DNA from 2 places in the Paludibacterium sp. B53371 genome. Region 2 is predicted to be linked to the other one. Evidence: riboswitches for the same ligand, from Rfam matches in the RefSeq annotation. Region 2 holds a riboswitch; the other holds the start of a gene.
What was found. A riboswitch is a leader RNA that binds a small molecule or an ion and turns the genes downstream of it on or off. The one in region 2 is predicted to bind thiamine pyrophosphate.

Region 1: linked by a shared signal. The riboswitch ahead of thiC (phosphomethylpyrimidine synthase ThiC) and the one ahead of JNO51_RS04445 (thiamine ABC transporter substrate binding subunit) in region 2 are both predicted to bind thiamine pyrophosphate.

What each region holds. Positions count from the first base shown of each region.
Region 1 covers NZ_CP069163.1:3,465,207-3,468,414, reverse strand. Annotated here, with positions in the region: gene ung (uracil-DNA glycosylase) at 1-174, opposite strand, end outside; gene JNO51_RS16545 (rhodanese-like domain-containing protein) at 221-544, opposite strand; gene JNO51_RS16540 (protein-L-isoaspartate O-methyltransferase) at 544-1,203, opposite strand; TPP riboswitch at 1,266-1,382, shown strand; gene thiC (phosphomethylpyrimidine synthase ThiC) at 1,425-3,208, shown strand, end outside.
Region 2 covers NZ_CP069163.1:932,634-935,841, reverse strand. Annotated here, with positions in the region: gene JNO51_RS04450 (iron ABC transporter permease) at 1-1,002, opposite strand, end outside; gene JNO51_RS04445 (thiamine ABC transporter substrate binding subunit) at 1,004-2,017, opposite strand; TPP riboswitch at 2,057-2,164, opposite strand; gene JNO51_RS04440 (hypothetical protein) at 2,337-3,194, shown strand; gene JNO51_RS04435 (DMT family transporter) at 3,207-3,208, opposite strand, start outside.

The DNA of each region.
Region 1 (3,208 bases), 1.1 Mb from region 2:
TGCGCGAAAGATGTTGTCTCGTGCCGGATAGATAAGGTGGCCTGCCTGCTGGCGTGCGCTTAACTGTTGATCCAGGGAGTGAAGAGCCGTGCGGACAGCTGGCCGATCCAGAATGGCACGCCAGGCGGGTTCGACACGCTCAAGGGCTGGCGACAGGAAGGAGTAATCAGACATGAATCAATCTTGGCAATGAAAAGAAAAACCCCGCCGGGGCGGGGGATCAGTATCTCGGTACTGAATCATCGATGGTGGCTGACCAGGCATCAATACCGCCGTGCAGGCTGAGTACCTGATCAAAACCGACCTGACGCAGAAAGTGACAGACCTGAAGGCTGCGCATGCCATGATGGCAGACCGTGACGATCAAACGATCGTCCGGCAGTTCGTTATGGCGCAACGGAATCAGATTCATCGGCAGATGCACCGATCCCTCGATATGCGCCATCTGCCACTCCCAGTCTTCGCGGACATCCAGCAGCAGCGGCGCCGGCTCCGACGAATTCAGCCTTGCCGCCAGCGCTTCGCAGGTGATTTCCATCGCCATCAGAAGACGAACTGCTCGGGTTGCAGGGCTTCACTGCCTTGCAGTCTGGGCAGGACCGTTTCGTACAGCTTGGTCTCGGCAAACACGTTGTCGCTTTCACGGCGCACCAGAACCACAGACATGACTGGCAACTGACCGACCGTCACCATCATGCGACCACCCACTGCCAGCTGTTGCTTGAGTACTTCCGGTACCACTGGCAGCGAACCACCGACGAAGATGGCATCGAAAGGCGCATGTTGAGCCAGACCTTCCAGACCGTTGGCATGGATCAGCTGCACGTTTTGACAGCCTGCCTGATGCAGATGATCGGCTGCGATGGCTTGCATGCTGCCATCACAGTCGATGCTGTAGACCTGTTCGACCAGTCTGGACAGCAAGGCGGTGACATAACCGCTGCCGGTACCGATTTCCAGCACCTTGTCGCCTGCCTGCAGGGCAAGATCCTGGATCATGCGGGCTTCTTGCTTTGGTTGCAGCATGCGGCTGCCATTGGGCAAGGGCAGTTCGACATCGGTAAACGCCAGTGCGCGCTGATCATCGGCGACAAAATCTTCGCGTTTCACGTGAAACAGCAAATCGAGGATGGTCGGATCCAGTACTTCCCAGGGGCGGATTTGTTGCTCGACCATGTTGAATCGCGCTTGTTCGAAATCCATTCAGCACACTCCGCAGCATTATGACAATAACTTGCGATTATCCCATATTTGCCTTACCTTCACAGCATCGCTAGGGGTCCTGCCAGTGGTTTTCGTATTCCGACAACACTGACGGGTGAGAAATACCCTTCGAACCTGATCCGGTTAACTCCGGCGTAGGGAAGCGGTGCTGCTCTGTAGCATTTCATGCCCCACGCCGTTTCATCGCCATGGAGGGCATGATGAACGCGCCATCTCATTCTGAATCTCGTATTACACTCGACCAGGCCACCATTCAGCCCTTACCCAATTCGCGCAAGATCTATGTCAGCGGCAGCAGGCCGGATTTGCGTGTCCCGATGCGGGAAATCTCACAAGCCGATACACCGACTCAGCTGGGCGGCGAAGCCAACCCGCCGATCTATGTCTACGACGCCAGCGGACCCTATACCGATCCGTCTGTGAAAATCAGTCTGGAAGACGGGCTCACACCGGTGCGGGCACAATGGATCGCCGAGCGGCAGGATTGCGAAGTGGTCGAAGAACTGGGAAGCATTTATAGCCGGCAACGTGCTGCCGATGCGTCACTGGATGCGCTGCGCTTCAATCTGAAACGTACCCCATTGCGGGCCAGACAGGGGGCCAGGGTGACTCAAATGCATTACGCCCGGCGTGGCATCATTACCCCGGAAATGGAGTTCGTCGCGATTCGGGAAAACCTCAATCGTGAACACTATCTGCAGAGCCTGCAGGCGGCAGGACAGGAGCGCATGCTGAAGCTGTTGTCGCGTCAGCATCCGGGGCAGGGCTTTGGCGCCCGTTTGCCGGAAAGCATCACGCCTGAATTTGTCCGCGCGGAAATCGCGGCCGGCCGGGCCATTATTCCGGCCAACATCAATCACCCGGAAAGTGAGCCGATGATCATTGGTCGCCATTTTCTGGTGAAGATCAATGGCAATATCGGCAACAGTGCATTGTCGTCTTCCATTCACGACGAAGTGGACAAAATGACCTGGGGGATTCGCTGGGGGGCGGACACCATCATGGATCTGTCGACCGGCAAGAACATTCATGAAACCCGGGAATGGATTCTGCGCAACAGCCCGGTGCCGGTCGGTACCGTGCCGATTTATCAGGCACTGGAGAAGGTGAATGGCAAGGCAGAGGATCTGAGCTGGGAAATTCTGCGCGATACACTGATCGAACAGGCCGAGCAGGGGGTGGACTATTTCACGCTGCATGCCGGGGTGCTGCTGCGCTATGTACCGCTGACGGCCAATCGCCTGACCGGCATCGTCTCGCGAGGTGGATCGATTATGGCGAAATGGTGTCTGGCTCATCATCAGGAAAATTTCATCTACACGCATTTCGACGAGCTGTGCCAGCTTCTCGCCCAGTATGATGTGGCGATTTCTCTGGGCGACGGCTTGCGTCCGGGGTCGATTTTCGATGCCAATGATGAAGCACAGCTCGCTGAGTTGAAGACGCTGGGTGAATTGACGCAGATTGCCTGGCGTCATGATGTTCAGGTGATGATCGAAGGGCCCGGCCATGTGCCGATGCAACTGATCAAGGAAAACATGGACAAGGAACTGGACTGGTGTCACGAGGCACCGTTCTACACCCTGGGGCCGCTGACCACCGACATTGCACCGGGCTATGACCACATCACCTCGGCCATTGGGGCGGCGCAGATCGGCTGGTATGGGACGGCGATGCTGTGCTACGTCACGCCCAAGGAGCACCTCGGCCTGCCGGATCGCCATGACGTCAAGGAGGGCATCATCACCTACAAGCTGGCAGCACATGCGGCGGATCTGGCCAAGGGACATCCCGGCGCACAGATCCGTGATAATGCGCTGTCGAAAGCCCGCTTTGAATTCCGCTGGGAAGATCAATTCAATCTGGGGCTCGATCCCGATCGCGCCAGATCATTCCATGATCAGACCCTGCCCAAGGAGAGTGCCAAAGTGGCCCATTTCTGCTCAATGTGCGGACCACAGTTCTGCTCGATGAAGATTACCCA
Region 2 (3,208 bases):
GTGTGCCAGACCGAACAGGCAGGCACCCAGCAGAGCCAGCAGGGTGAAGCGCGCCGTATTGTACAAAGCCCGCCAGACCTCCGGCTCGGTCAGCACCTGCCAGGCGGCGCCCGCCGTCAGCGCCCGCCAGGCAATCGCCGCCAGCGGCGCCAGGGCCAGCAAGCCCAGCAACACAAAGGACAGGCACAGCAGGCCATATTGCCAGGCATCCCCCGCCGCCACGCGCGCCTGCGGCTCACCCCGCAGCGGACGCGCCAGCACCCGCTCCAGCCAGGCATAGGCCAGTGCTGCCAGCCCGGTGGCCAGCAACACCGTCAGCGCCAGCGAACTGGCATCGGTCAGATTCAGCTCATAGGCCACCAGGGTATAAATCTCCACCTCCACGGTGGCGTAATGCTGCCCACCGAGCAGCAAGGCCAGCCCAAAGCCGGAAAAGCAATAGAGAAAAACCAGACACAGCGCAGAACAAATCCAGGGCATGGCACCGGGCAGCTCAATGCGCCAGAACACCCGCCAGGGGCTGGCGCCGAGCGAGCGCGCCGCCTGCAAACGATGCGCCGGCAGACGGGCAAACCCTTCCTGGGCTGCACGCACCATCAGCGGCAAGTTGTAAAACAGATTGCCATACAGCAACAGCCAGGGCGTGTCCTGGCCATGCAGGCCGGTCAGCCCCTGCGGCCCGAACAGGGCCAGCACCCCCATGGCGGCCACCAGGGTCGGCATGACAAAGGGCAACATGCCCAGCCGGATCAGCCAGCGACGGCCGGCAAACTCCAGACGTGCCAGCGTCCAGGCCACCGGTACGCCGAACAGCAGGGCCAGCAGACAGGTCAGCAGCGCCTGCCCGGCAGACCAGAGCAAACGCCAGCGATAATAAGGATCGGACAAAAAGGCCAGCGACAACGCGCCGGCCCCTTCGGCGATCAGCCGCCCCAGTGGCAGGACCACCAGCGCGGCCAACAGGGCCAGCGGCAACCACGCCAGCCAACGCATGGAACGCATCTTATTTGAGTACCACCTGAGTCCAGCGCTTGATCCAGCCTTGCCCCTTATTGCGGAGCGTTTCAGCCGACGGCGTCTGGTGTGCGGCAGGCTCCTTGGCATAGGAGAACACCGGGGCCTGCGGCGTACCGCTCATCACCGGATACATCCACATGGTCGTCTGCAGATCCTGCTGCACGGGTGCCGAACGCAGGAAGGCGATGAACTTCTCCGCCGCCGCACGCGCCTGACCGCCCTTGATCAGGCCGGCACCTTCCACTTGCTGATACACGGCACCAGACAACGGCAGGGTCGCCACCGGCGACTCGGTCAATTTGACTTTACTGAAAGCCACTTCTGCCGCCGGATCGGTCGCATAGCTCAGCACGATCGGCCGGCTGCCGCCGTTGTGGGAAAACTCGGTGTTATAGGCGGCGCTCCAGTCATTCACCACTTTGAGACCGTTCTGGCGCAGCTTGCCCCAGAAGGCAAAAGCCTTGTCCTCGCCGAGGGCACCGATGGTGGCATACAGGAAACCTTGACCGGTACTGGACGTTGCCGGGTTTTCCACGACCAGCAGATCGCGATAGGCCGGCAGGGTCAGATCGTCCAGCGACTTTGGCAACGCCAGCTTGCTCTTGGCAAACCAGGCCTTGTCATACACCAGGGTGACATAACCGTAATCGGTGCTCACCAGACCATCCGGCAAGCTGTAACGTGCCTTGCGACCATCGGATTTCAGCGTCAGCGGCTCGATCACCCCGGCCTTGGCCGCCTTGCCCACCAGCGAATTGTCCAGACCGAACACCACATCGGCGATCGGATTGGCGCGGGTGAGAATCAGCTTGTTGAGCATTTCGCCGGCATCACCGCCCTTGATCAGCTGAACCTTGATACCCGTCTGCTTTTCAAAGTCCGCCAGCAGCGGTTTGGACACATCGAAGGAACTGTGGGTGATGACACGAAGATCGGCAGCCTGGGCACACAGCGCGGCGGCACAGAGGGAAACGGCGAGGCAAACTTGGCGCAACTTCATTCGGACACTCTCCAAAAGGCGCGGGAGCGTGGCCGCAGCGAACTGTGCCGATCACGCTCCCTACGCTGGTACGAACCAGATCAGGTAATCAGGGTATTTCTCAGCCGACAAGCCCCTGAATGGACGTCGGCACCCCCGGTGACAGTGCGTCATTATACATGTTGTGACGAAGAAGCTGGCATCCTTGACCACGGCCATCCGCCAGCTTGTTTTGCGCCAAATCCAACGTCATAGGCATTTTGTTTGCAAATTGCTTTGTAACAGTTCATTTTTAATGCAGGATAGAGCCCTTGAAGCACACGAGCGACGCAGCACTGGCATGACCACTACCCTTGGCAGACCTTCGGCGATGACCCAACCCGCATCCGAACATGTCGCGGCACAAGCCGCCAGCGCAACGGAAATAAAGGCACCGGAAAGCGATACCGCACTGGCCAACATCGCCATGCCGCTGGGGGAGTCGATTATCAAGTTGCAGCGAGACAGCAGCGTCCTGCTGTACGGCATCCTGCAGCGCAATCGTGCCGTCACCCAGCAATCGGACTTTTTCCGCGTGCAATGCCGCGGTTATGCCATCAACCAAAACGGCAGCTGGGGCGCATTTCCGGAAGACGAGGCGCGCTTTCACGCCAGCCGCAACTGTGCCTGGGTCCGCGTCGACCACCCGAGCCGCTCGATCACCTTTGGCCCCAAGGCGGGCATCCTGATCACCGACACCCTGCAGGGGGCCGGGCTGGATGACTTCCTGTTCGCGGCCGTCATCGCCTGGGTCAAGGGGACCTATCCGGAATACAGCGCCAGCCCCGGCATGCTGATGATTCAGGCCGGTACCAGCGAGTCGGAAAGACTGCACAAACAGGCCTTCTTCGCCAAGCAGGGCTTCGATTTCGAATGGAGCGACGAGCAACAGCGCTCCGGTCTGTATTACAAAGACAAGGTCAACCGGCTGATTGGTGTCTGCGAAAGCACCATGATTGCCGAATTCGGCGGCGAGGCCATTTTGCAGACCCTGATCAAGCAGGACCAGGATCGGCACGAACTGCAGCAACGCATGGAAAAAATCGAATCACTGAACAACGCCGTGCACCAGGCGCTCGACAAGGAGCGCCATACCACCCAGGTGCTGGCCGTGGTGCTGGTCGTGGTGATGATCATCGGCCTGTGGGCGCTGTTGTAAACCGCGCGCCGCTC